DNA from 4 places in the Vibrio kanaloae genome. Region 1 is predicted to be linked to each of the others. Evidence: predicted binding sites of a transcription regulator. Region 1 holds the regulator's gene; each other region holds the start of a gene.
What was found. Region 1 encodes MetJ, which represses methionine synthesis genes. Its sites were predicted from a motif close to TTAGACNTNTANANGTCTAA; they were not measured.
Positions count from the first base shown of each region.

Region 2: a site for MetJ is predicted at 1,674-1,693, ahead of OCV24_RS17630 (MetQ/NlpA family ABC transporter substrate-binding protein). Genes of this name have one in related genera too.
Region 3: a site for MetJ is predicted at 1,150-1,169, ahead of metH (methionine synthase). Genes of this name have one in related genera too.
Region 4: a site for MetJ is predicted at 1,831-1,850, ahead of metA (homoserine O-acetyltransferase MetA). Genes of this name have one in related genera too.

Region 1 covers NZ_AP025497.1:259,038-262,254, forward strand. Annotated here, with positions in the region: gene OCV24_RS01175 (malic enzyme-like NAD(P)-binding protein) at 82-1,371, shown strand; gene metJ (met regulon transcriptional regulator MetJ) at 1,559-1,876, opposite strand; gene OCV24_RS01185 (O-succinylhomoserine (thiol)-lyase) at 2,085-3,217, shown strand, end outside.
Region 2 covers NZ_AP025498.1:775,356-778,572, reverse strand. Annotated here, with positions in the region: gene OCV24_RS17635 (bifunctional 4-hydroxy-2-oxoglutarate aldolase/2-dehydro-3-deoxy-phosphogluconate aldolase) at 71-694, shown strand; gene OCV24_RS17630 (MetQ/NlpA family ABC transporter substrate-binding protein) at 842-1,645, opposite strand; gene OCV24_RS17625 (helix-turn-helix domain-containing protein) at 1,982-2,209, opposite strand; gene OCV24_RS17620 (DUF2975 domain-containing protein) at 2,211-2,738, opposite strand; gene OCV24_RS17615 (hypothetical protein) at 2,901-3,217, shown strand, end outside.
Region 3 covers NZ_AP025497.1:2,791,624-2,794,840, forward strand. Annotated here, with positions in the region: gene metH (methionine synthase) at 1-1,101, opposite strand, end outside; gene OCV24_RS12530 (cation:proton antiporter) at 1,270-2,550, shown strand; one part of gene OCV24_RS12535 (IS630 family transposase) at 3,162-3,217, opposite strand, start outside.
Region 4 covers NZ_AP025497.1:1,455,657-1,458,873, forward strand. Annotated here, with positions in the region: gene pilW (type IV pilus biogenesis/stability protein PilW) at 1-696, opposite strand, end outside; gene metA (homoserine O-acetyltransferase MetA) at 866-1,807, opposite strand; gene OCV24_RS06805 (ATP-binding protein) at 2,076-2,444, shown strand; gene OCV24_RS06810 (DUF3859 domain-containing protein) at 2,521-2,943, shown strand; gene OCV24_RS06815 (M20/M25/M40 family metallo-hydrolase) at 3,049-3,217, opposite strand, start outside.

The sequences.
Region 1 (3,217 bases):
TTTAACTACCTAGGAACTTTGAAGTACATCCATTAACATGAACAAGACCCCCAAATAATAATAACCTAGGAACCTACACCTATGTCTGAAGACAGCCGACAAGACCAATCCTCTCAAGAGTTATCGCCTCAAGAACAATTTCGTCAGCAAGCTCTTGATTATCATGAGTTCCCAATTCCAGGCAAAATTGCCGTAGAACTGACAAAGCCTGCAGATTCTGCAGAAGATCTAGCACTAGCATACAGCCCTGGCGTGGCTGAACCTGTTCGCGAAATCGCACAAAACGTCGATAACGTTTATAAATACACGGGTAAAGGCAACATGGTTGCAGTTATCTCTAACGGTACGGCGATTCTTGGTCTTGGAAATCTTGGCCCTATTGCTTCTAAACCGGTAATGGAAGGTAAAGCGTTACTGTTTAAGCGCTTTGCAGGTTTAGATTCTATCGATATTGAAGTAAAACACCGCACAATCGATGAGTTTGTAGATACCGTTGCCAATATCGCAGATACATTCGGTGGTATTAACCTAGAAGACATCAAAGCACCAGATTGTTTTGAGATTGAACGTCGCCTGATTGAACGTTGTGATGTACCAGTATTCCACGATGACCAACACGGTACTGCGATTGTAACAGCAGCTGGTATGCTGAACGCAATTGAACTTCAAGGTAAGAAGCTAGAAGAATGTAAGATCGTTTGTTTAGGTGCAGGCGCAGCAGCGGTTGCTTGTATGGAACTGCTGATTAAGTGTGGCGCCCAGCGTGAGAAGATCTACATGCTGGACCGTAAAGGGGTAATCCACACTCGTCGTGATGACCTTAATGAGTACAAAGAACTATTCGCAAACAACACTGACAAACGTACTCTTGAAGATGTTATCGAAGATGCGGATCTATTCTTGGGTGTGTCTGGCCCTAACTTGCTACCAGCTGAAGCATTAACACTAATGGCTGATAAGCCGATTGTGTTTGCATGTTCAAACCCTGATCCAGAAATCAAACCAGATCTTGCTCATGAAGTTCGAAAAGACCTTATTATGGGTACGGGCCGTAGTGATTACCCGAACCAAGTTAACAACGTACTTTGTTTCCCATTCATTTTCCGTGGTGCGTTAGATGTGCGTGCGAGCGAAATTAATGATGAGATGAAACTGGCGGCGGTTCATGCTATTCGTGAACTGGCGAAAGAAGAAGTGCCAGCAGAAGTATTAGCGGCAGCAGGTGAGACGGCGCTGGAGTTTGGTAAGGGCTATATCATTCCTAAGCCAATGGACCCGCGTCTGCTTCCTCGAGTAGCAAAAGCGGTAGCGGAAGCGGCCGTTGAATCTGGCGTTGCGCGTATTGATATGCCAGCTAACTATATGGCGTAATAGCCCGCTGTGGTGGATTCTCTGTAGCGGTTTCGCTATGGGCAAGAATAATAAAAACCGACTCATCAGGAGTCGGTTTTTTTATATCTATCACTCACAGCCCACTCGCAAGCAGTATAGTGAGTGATGTTATGAATAGGGGCCGCTATAGCGAATCAGTATTAAAGGCGGTACTGAGTTGTTTTTATTATTCGTCAAACGCTTCGAATTCGATCCCCATCTCTGTCATCAGTCTTTTTACTTCAGTAGGGATATCGTCTGGACGGTCTTTACGGAGATCTTCATCCGTTGGTAGTGGTTGGCCTGTGTACGCATGTAGAAAGGCTTCGCACAGTAGCTCACTGTTTGTTGCATGGCGCAGGTTATTAATCTGGCGGCGAGTACGCTCGTCAGTGAGAACCTTTAACACTTTTAGAGGGATAGAAACTGTAATTTTCTTTACTTGTTCGCTTTTCTTTCCATGCTCAGCATATGGGCTTATGTATTCACCATTCCAGTCGGCCATTGCGTACCTTCATCACTTTAGTTGTTAGAATAAATTAATAGTGGTGATTTTAGCGGGATTTACTGCCATAAGCAAAGACATATGGACGTCTAGAAGTGTTGACGTCTCACGTTTATGAAAGTAAAGTGAATTACATATATCTAACACAGCCGAAAAATGCCGACAAGCAGCTGTGATTCTCAGACGCAAAACTTGTAAGGAAGCACCTATGAGCAGCCGGAAGCCAGCAACAATTGCAGTACGTACTGGTATCGAGTCAGACACGCAACACCATGCCGTTGTCCCACCTATTTACCTTTCGACTAATTATGGGTTTCCCGCTTTTGGTGAAGTGCCAAAGTACGATTACACTCGTTCTGGTAACCCCAATCGAGGTTTATTAGAAACGGCACTGTTTGAGCTTGAATCAGGCAAAGGCGCGGTTGTGACTAACTGCGGTACTTCGGCGCTAAACTTATGGGTTTCTGCTTTCTTAGGCGGCGATGATCTTATTATCGCACCACACGACTGCTACGGCGGTACTTACCGTCTGTTTAACACTCGCTCACTGAAAGGTGACTTCAAAGTTCTGTTTGTTGATCAATCGGATCAATCGGCACTGGATGCGGCGATCGCGCTTAAGCCAAAGTTGATCTTAATCGAAACACCATCGAATCCATTGGTTCGCGTGGTTGATATTGCAGAAACTTGCCGCAAAGCGAAAGAGGTTGGTGCTCTGGTTGCTGTCGACAACACGTTTTTGACACCTGTGTTCCAAAAGCCTTTAGAGCTGGGTGCTGATTTTGTTATTCACTCAACCACTAAGTACATCAATGGACACTCAGATGTTATTGGTGGCGTTGTGGTCACTAAGACAGAAGAGCACGCTGAAGAGCTAGCATGGTGGGGCAACTGTATTGGTGCGACCGGCACACCATTTGATAGCTACATGACTTTACGTGGTATTCGTACGCTAGGTGCGCGTATGCGAGTTCACGAAGAAAGCTCACGTGAGATTCTGGCGTCTCTGCAGCAACAAGATCTCGTCGGCACTATTTACCACCCAAGCCTTCCTGAACATCCGGGTCATGAGATCGCGAAGAAACAGCAATCGGGCTTTGGCTCAATGCTCAGCTTTGAGTTTGCGGGCTCATTCGAGGCGCTTAAATACTTTGTTGATAAGTTAGAGCTGTTTTCTTTGGCGGAATCGCTGGGCGGTGTTGAAAGCTTGATTTGTCACCCTGCGTCGATGACTCACCGCGCGATGGGTGAAGAAGCATTAGCAGAAGCGGGTGTTTCTCAGCAACTACTGCGTCTATCTGTTGGCCTTGAAGATGCAGAAGACCTAATCGATGACCTCAA
Region 2 (3,217 bases), on a different replicon from region 1:
TAATCATAGCGTTAGGGCATTTTTTAATTCATATTATTTCGACAAACTTCGATTAGACTAAGGACAAGCCATGACCACTGTTAAACAACGTTTAAGTGATATAAAAGTCGTCCCTGTAATTACTATTAAAGATGCAAGTAAAGCGGGTAAGCTCGCAAAAATTCTCGTTGATAATGGCCTTCCTTGCGCTGAGGTGACTTTCCGTACTCCAGCCGCGCCACAAGCGATTAAAAATATGCGCAAAGCTTACCCTGACATGCTAATCGGCTCGGGAACGGTCATCACCACTCAGCAAGTAGACGAGTCAATAGAAGCGGGGGTCGATTTCGTGGTAAGCCCAGGGCTCAATCCAACAACCATCAAATACTGTCAGCAGCGTGGCGTACAAATCGTACCAGGTGTCAATAACCCTAGCCTTGTTGAACAAGCTATAGAACTCGGCCTCGATACATTAAAATTCTTTCCAGCTGAGCCTTCAGGCGGTGTGAATATGCTAAAAGCACTCACAGCGGTTTATCCTGTAAGCTTTATGCCAACGGGCGGGATTAGCCCTAAAAATGTCAATGACTATCTAGCCCTTCCTGCCGTGTTTGCCTGTGGCGGAACATGGATGATCCCATCAGATCTTATCGATGACGAAAAATGGGAGGAACTTGGTCGTTTAATCGCAAATGTTGCTGACATTATTAAATAGCGACTCTGAATCCAACCATTTACAAATGAGATAGCAAGCAGAGCATTAGACACATGCTCTGCTTACTAACAGTACATACCCTTATCTACCAGTCACTCATGACTTACCCGGCTTTGTTACACAATGAGATGGACCTTGCTGTCTGGCTTAATTAGCCGCTTCGATGGTGCCTTTAAAGGTAGCATCTAAGAAGTCATTCATTTCTTTAGAGTGATAAATCGAGAGGATTGTTTCAAACACTTTTTTGTTTTTATCTTCATTTCGTGCAGCAACAACCATTACCGCCAAGGGTGCATTTTTGGGTTCCAAGTAAATCCCCTGTTTCTTCGGGTCAAGTCCAGAAGACATCACATAGTTCATAGTAATTGCTGCTGCATCTACATCATCAAGTGTACGTGGCAGTTGAGCAGCCTCTACTTCAACAAATATAATGTTTTTTGGGTTGGCGACGATATCTTTCAAAGAGGCGCTAAAGCCAACGTCTTCTTTCAACGAAATCAATCCTGCATCTTCAAGTAGCAGTAACCCACGGCCGCCATTAGTCGGATCGTTCGGGATCGCAATACGAGCATTCTCAGGGAGCGCGTCAAGTGCAGTGTATTTGTTGGAGTAAACTCCCATACGCATCAAAATTGAACGGCCAATCGAGACTAAATTACTGTTGTGATTATCGTTATAGTTATCGAGGAACGGCTGATGTTGATAGCTATTAAGGTCAATACTTCCATCGCTTAACGCAGCATTCGGGGTGATATAATCCGAAAATTCAACCACTTCAATGTTAATCCCTTGCTTTTCTGCTTCTTTAGCGACCGCCTCTACAACTTGAGCATGTGGACCCACCGTTGCACCAATTTTGATAACCGATTCGTCTTTTTTCTCGCATCCTGTTACGCCCAATACAAATGTTAATGCCAGTAGCAATATTGCGATTTTTTTACAGCTTCTCATGGTCACTCCATATAAAAAATAAAGACACTTAGATATCTAGACGTCCATAATATCGAACGGTGTGATTGGGTCAATAGGCTTGTTAAGAATTAAGTAAAGTATTGTTACTTATAAGTAAGGCAGACTTGTTTTCTAATGATTGGAATGAGTGAATAACTATAAATTGATATTCACTATAAATATGGACAAGATTCGCTAGAAACTAATACGGAAATGCACAGGAATACGTTTCGACGTTAAGGATACATTGCTTCGGGAGCAATAGTGGCTCAAGTAGACAAAGGTAAAGAGATGTTGAAACTCCTCACCTTTGAGATTCATTTTATCAGCGATACGTCACGATGGTGAATCCTCTTGGCTATTCGGTACATATTCTAAAATGTCTCCCGGTTGACAATTTAGATGAGTACATATAGCTTCCAGCGTCGCTAATTTGACCGCCTTTGCTCGCCCATTTTTGAGAACGGATAAGTTTTGTTCAGTAATACCAATGAGCTTGGCTAACTCGTTTGATCGCATCTTCCGCTTTGCCAACATGACATCCAGATTGATTATAATCGCCATACTAAATTGTCAGCTCGCTTTCTTCTTGTAGAACGGCTGCTTTTTCCATCACAACTGCAATTACTCTCACAATAAAACCGATGATCATCATAGTTATATGGCTATCGTCGATTGTAAACGACATGTTCCAATTACCATCATTGAAAGATAGAGCTAAGCTAAGAAGTACGTCCATCAGAAGTTCAACAAACGGCGTAGCAATTAATAGATAGCTGAGTTTTTTAAAGCACTCAGAGTTCTGAAGTTCAAAAATAATTCCCTTCTCGTACAAACGAAATAGCACAATTAACTGCCACAATAATGCCACTGTAAGTAGTGTAGAAATCATGCTAGGGAAGTAACCGATCAAAGAGCGCCCTGTAGATAAAGGGAGTGACACTTCAATCGGAAAACTGGCATTAAACCATGCTGCATTGAACATAGTAGCGCTAAACCAGAATACGGTATTCAGCACAACTGAAAACACTATAGAAAACCAGAATAGAGTAAGAAGTTTACGGCTAAAGTTGCTGATGGATTGTTTCGACATGATAGACCTTATAATTGATTAGCTTTTTAGCAATACTAATCAGTTAAAAATAAAAATCAATAATAATTTATCGTAAAACGATAAATTATTATTGATTTTTTTATGACTACTACTTAACATATACCACCTTAGTAAACAGAATGATGAATAAAAATGACCATTATGAAAAAACACATTTTCCTATCCATTGCATTATTTATGACCGCAGAGCCTAGTATAGCCAATGGCATATTTGTGGATAACCTTGATACTGAGTACAAGATCGCAAACGACAACTCATGGGAAAACTCCCCCTATGCTATTGACGCGACATCCGAATCAAATGCTTTTACTGGAGACAAATGCACACAGATAAGCAAAGAGCAGCTTGGCTCGCATCCAGACTCGACTAAAAACCAAGATGTAAAATGCTACGTCACTCACTTTCCGAAAAGTGATATCAGGACTCGTATGCAGTCGAATGAGGATGGTGATGTGAG
Region 3 (3,217 bases), 640 kb from region 1:
AGTAACATTAGTACGTTCACCCACGTTTACAAATAAAGACTCTTTCGTGATTGTCAGAGGTTCCAAACCGGATAAGCGACACGACACAGATAGGTTAGGCAACTGACGTGGTGTTACCCCCTCTACAGCCTCAGCCATCTGGCGAATATGTTCGGGCGTGGTACCACAACAGCCACCAATTAAGTTCAAGAAGCCACTTTCAGCCCACTCTTTAACATGCTCTGCCATCTCTTCTGGTGAAAGATCATACTCACCAAAGGCATTAGGTAAACCAGCGTTAGGATGAGCAGAAACATGACATTCAGAGATACGAGACATCTCGCTGACATATTCTCGTAGCTCATCCGGGCCCAATGCACAGTTCAAACCAAATGAAATAGGCTTAACGTGACGAAGGGCGTTGTAGAATGCTTCCGTCGTTTGTCCTGAAAGCGTTCGGCCTGATGCATCAGTTATGGTTCCGGAAATCATCACAGGAAGCGTGATGCCTACTTCTTCAAAAACAGATTCAACAGCAAAAGAACAAGCTTTAGCGTTTAACGTATCGAAGATGGTTTCGATAAGAATAAGATCTGAGCCGCCTTTGATAAGAGCACGAGTGGACTCAGAATAAGCTTCAACAAGTTCATCAAAGCTAACATTACGGTAACCGGGGTCATTCACATCTGGGGAGATAGAACAAGTTCGGTTGGTTGGACCTAGTACACCCGCGACAAAACGAGGTTTTTCTGGGGTTTTTGCTGTCCATTTATCAGCGGCTTCACGAGCTAGCTTAGCAGCAGCAAAGTTAATCTCTTCACTAAGACCTTCCATATCGTAGTCAGCCATAGCGATGGTTGTAGCATTAAAGGTATTGGTCTCAAGGATATCCGCCCCTGCTTCCAGGTATTTTTCATGGATATCTTTGATAAGATTGGGCTGTGTAAGTACCAATAGGTCGTTGTTGCCTTTTAAATCACTATGCCATTCAGCGAAACGTTCACCACGATAGTCGTGTTCTTCCAATTTATAGTCCTGAATCATGGTACCCATGCCACCATCAATCAGTAAAATTCGTTGCTTCAACAAAGCTTCAATCTTTTGCCTTACATTACTTCCCACGGTACAACCTCATTCCTTTAATTATCTCTCCATCCTATCACACATTAAAAAGGAGTCTAGACGTCTAAAACAGGAAATTGATTACCGACTAATAACAAAAAGTGTTTGCTATTTGAGCATGAGACAACGAAAATTCACGTTTATACTTTGTTACATATTGGAATCCCAATGTCGGTTTACTACACCTTATGTTTCTTGTCTGCAGCAGCCATGCTGATTGCTTTCGTCAATAGTAAAATTGGTAAAATGCAGACAACTATCGCCATCACTGCTGGCTCGATGATGTTATCTCTATTAATTATCATTGCAGGACAAAACAATTGGTTCCAATTGGCTGACATCGCCTCAGAAACCGTTGACAGTATCAACTTTGAAGACTTCCTACTCAAAGGAATACTAGGATTTTTACTTTTTGCTGGCGGCCTGGGGATTAAATTACCGAATCTAAAAGACCAGAAGTGGGAAATAACAGTACTCGCTCTTGGTGCAACGCTGTTTTCAACATTCTTTATCGGCTTTGTTCTCTACGGGTTCTGTCAGTTCATTGGTATTCAATTTGACCTGATTTATTGCTTACTCTTTGGGTCTTTAATCTCTCCAACCGATCCAATCGCCGTCTTAGCTATCGTAAAAAAACTCGATGCTCCAAAACGGATCTCAACTCAAATTGAGGGAGAATCTCTATTTAATGATGGTTTTGGCTTAGTTATATTCGTTACTCTATTTACCATTGCATTCGGGACAGAGGCTCCAACAGTTGGTAGTGTAACTATGCTATTCGTCCAAGAAGCTATTGGGGGGATCGTCTATGGCTTTGCTTTAGGTTTACTGTTCCACTACCTAATCAGCAATACCGATGATCACTCAATGGAATTACTGCTAACGCTCGGCATACCAACTGCGGGCTATGCCTTCGCTGAGGTTCTACACGTATCTGGGCCATTAGCAATGGTAGTCTCTGGAATCATGATTGGAAACTGGACGAGGTTCATTGGCTTTTCAAAAGAGAGTGAGGATCATCTAGACCATTTCTGGGAGCTGATAGATGAATTCTTAAACGGCGTATTATTCTTATTAATAGGTATGTCGATGTTGCTATTTAAGTTCCATCAAGAGGATTGGATCTTAATGGCATTCGCTGTCCCCCTCGTATTAAGCGCTCGCTACCTAAGTGTTTTCTTATCCTATGTCGGATTTAAACGATTTAGAATTTATAACCCATGGTCAATTAACATTCTCACTTGGGGTGGGCTTCGTGGTGGCTTGGCTCTAGCAATGGCACTTTCAATCCCTTCTGGTATTTGGGTAGTTGAAGAGAAGCTCATCGATGTAAAAGAAATCATACTCGTCATGACCTATGCAGTTGTTGTGTTCTCTATTCTAGTTCAAGGCTCAACCATTACTCCAATGATAGAGAAGGCGAAACAAGCTGAGAAAGAGCTAGATTAACATCTAAAAATATTAAATCAGGCTGCCTAATTTAGGTGGCCTTTTTTGTACCTGCTAAAAACTAACCACTCCAATTTTTCCACAATCAAAACAAAATATATGTGTAAAAACTCAAGATGAAAGATATACGGGGATGATTAGAACAATCAAAGGCGCCTATGTGGGCTAAACGCTAGAACTCCCACACGCGCTGTTTTGGTAAATCGGGGAATCCGCTGCTCTACGAATGACATGTTCAACACCAAAAAGTAAAAAGGCTTCAGTCTTTCGACTAGAGCCTTAAATATGGCAGGGGTGGAGAGATTCGAACTCCCAACACGCGCTGTTTTGGTAAGTCGGGGAATCCGCTGCTCTGCTAATGACATGTTTCAACACCAAAAAGTAAAAAGGCTCCAGTCTTGCGACTAGAGCCTTAAATATGGCAGGGGTGGAGAGATTCGAACTCCCAACACGCGCTGTTTTGGTAAATCGGGGAATCCGCTGCTCTGCTAATTGGAGCTACACCAAAAAGTAAAAAGGCTCCAGTCTTACGACTAGAGCCTTAAATATGGTAGGGGTGGAGAGATTCGAACTCCCAACACGCGCTGTTTTAGTAATACCAATTCCATTAATTAACTTACCAATCGAGTCCAATCTCTAAAGCAGAGGGATTGGACTCTTCGTTTAT
Region 4 (3,217 bases), 1.2 Mb from region 1:
CTTCTTCTCAAGCGCGCTGTTTCCGGCTTTGTTTTCCAGTTCGACCAATATTTGAAGGGATGGAATTTGATAGCCATAGCGCTGGTGGAACTTGAACAGACGAAGCCTCGCGTTATTATAATCTGCTTCACTTACTTCAATCTTTGATAGCTGTAATATCGACTTTGCTCGATTCGGATCGTGGTCAATAGCACGTGTGAAGTAATACTTTGCTTGGTCAGTATTACCGGCTTTAAATGCGCAAAAGGCCGCATTCTCATAACTGGCAGAGACTAAATAATAATAGGGTTGGTCGATGGCTCGGTTGAAGTATTTGTCAGCCTGCTCATACTCGCCTTGTTTACACAAAAACGTACCGTAGTTATTCAATACATTTCCGTTTCTTGAATCTAAACTTAGCGCCTTTTGATATGTGGATCTTGCTTCGTCTACTTCGCCAACTTTTTCATAGTAATGCGCCATAGAGAGTCGTGCTCTGTAATAACTAGGCGCATGCTTGATCGCTAACTCTAGGTTTTCACGAGCTCTAACCATATTGTCTTGCCCCATGTAACCTAAGCCTAACTCAATGCGGGACTCAGACATCGCAATTGGGTCACTTTCTATTTTAGGTGGACCTTCAGTGACAGAGACGCAGCCTATTAGTGAAAGAGATGTGAATAATATGAAATGTGATAAAAATGACTTGGAAGGCATGTGCAGCTCCTTATGAACACCAGCCCATCATATGGAATCGAATAAGTCGAAGTATTAAATCTGCTATGGAATGCGAGCCACTTACCATAAAAAATCCGCATCCAATTGGCTTTATTATCAACAACCTATTGAATACAGATCTCTATGGCTGACAAAAATAACTTGCCGTTTAATCGTCTTTGGTGAAATTGTCTTCGCTGAAGTGATCCAAATCGTAAGGTGTCTGTTGGTAAACGCAGTAGTTTAGCCAATTTGAAAATAATAAGTGACCATGACTACGCCAGCTGGCAATAGGCTTATTGTCTGGGTTGTTGTTTGGGTAATAGTTGATAGGGATAACCGGCTCCATGCCTTCACCTAAGTCACGAATATACTCATTATGAAGTGTATGAGCATCATATTCCGGGTGACCTGTTACAAACACGTTCCGCTTGTCTTTCGTTGCTGCCAAATATACTCCCGCCACATCGGAAGTCGCAAGAACATCGAGATCTGTATGCTCGGCTAAGTATTCCTGAGAGAAGTCGGCATAGCGTGAATGAGGCGCTAAGAACGTATCATCAAAGCCACGTAAAATAGGGTGAAAGGGGTTATGTATCTCATGACTGTAAACACCAGACAGCTTGTCTTTACGAGTGCGCTTTGGCAAATCATACAGCAATTTCAAACCAGCTTGAGCTGCCCAACATACATACAGAGTCGACGTAACGTGTTTGTTTGCCCATTCCATGATGGTTTGTAGATGTTCCCAATAGATAACATCTTCAAATTGAACTAAACCAAGCGGCGCACCAGTGATGATCAGCCCATCAAAATTACGATTTTTTACCATCTCAAATTGACGATAAAAGTTATCAAGGTGCTCCGTCGGTGTGTTCTTACTTGGCCGGTCGTCGATGCGCAGCAGTTCTACATCTACTTGCAATGGACTGTTTGATAGCAGGCGTAAGAATTGAGTTTCTGTTTCAATTTTCTTCGGCATTAGGTTGAGGATCAAGACTCGAAGTGGACGAATTTCCTGTGTCGATGCTCTTGATAGCGGCATAACAAAAATTTTTTCTTCACGAAGAACATCGGATGCGGGCAATTGGTCTGGAATGCGAATAGGCACAGCTTTCTCCCTAAGCTAGATATGTAGACGTCTATACATCTAAATCTATAATAGTTTGACACGCTTGTCGATATACAAAATGGATAGATGTAAATTATTTGTGTTTTCTATCAGAAACAATCCATCGATTTCAAGTCGCGTACCATCATGTCGAACGACTATCCGAGTCGGATATAGGGTGTGTGTAAGTGACGAAAGATAGTTATTAGAGCAAGCGACAAACATTTAAGATAAACTTACGTTTTCAAATTAGCCTGCAAAGTGATAGATGAAGTTAATACTCATTCGAGGGCTGCCCGGTTCCGGCAAGTCAACAAAAGCGCAAACCTACGATGCACTGCATGTCGAAGCCGATATGTATTTTGTGAATGATCAAGGAGTGTATCAGTTTGATCCTAGGCGATTACAACAAGCCCATGAGTGGTGTCAGAACACCGTGGAAAAAGGCTTGAAACAAGGGCTAGATGTTGTTGTATCAAATACCTTTATCAAGCAGTGGGAAATGAAGGCTTACCGCCAACTCGCACTTAAATATAAAGCAGATTTGATTATAGAAGTGTGTAGAGAGCAATTTGGCAGCATTCACGACATCGAACCATCCGTGATTAAGCGCATGGCAAAAGATTGGCAAGAATAACCCGCTATTTCTGGCTAATGAGTTAACGCAAAGAACGAAGAAAAATTAGGTAATACACAATTATTAGGTAGTACACATGGCAAAGCGATCGGCTATCGTCGATATGACATCTTACGGCATCTACACGATGTGGGATTCTAAATCTAAAGATCTTCCCAAAATCCAAGAGTTCACCACCATCGTTGATGCCGAAATTGACGTAGAGTTTGGTTATATTCTGAATATTAAAAAAGCCAAAGGCGAAAAGATCCGCTACTGCATTTATCACCCGAACATCACCACAGACAAAGGCGAAGTGCTAGAACCATTCGATGGGGAAGAGTATGTCGGCAACAACGATTGGGATTTCTATCTAGGTGATACTATTTGGGCCCCTGTATCGAATAAAATCGGTAAATGGAGAATGACGGTCGAACTGAAAGGCAACATCATTGCAGATAAAACTTTCGATCTGGTCGCGAAAGATGAAGGTCAGTTCTGGAAACGTAGAGGTTTCTAGGTTCGAACTTCTGGCTAAATTCAGACAACAAAAAGCCGAGTCACATGTGAACTCGGCTTTTTGATATGAGTCAGTTAGTAGTGTACACCTATCTCACAAGTAAGATTATTGTGTTACGTAAGCCATAACAAACTCAGTGATTGAGACCATGTCTTTCACTGCAATATACTCTTCAGTGGTGTGAACTTTTGCCATTCCAGTAGAAAGGTTAACGGTTGTTAGACCTTTAGCATTAAAGTTATTTGCATCGCTACCGCCACCAGTACGTTTGGTG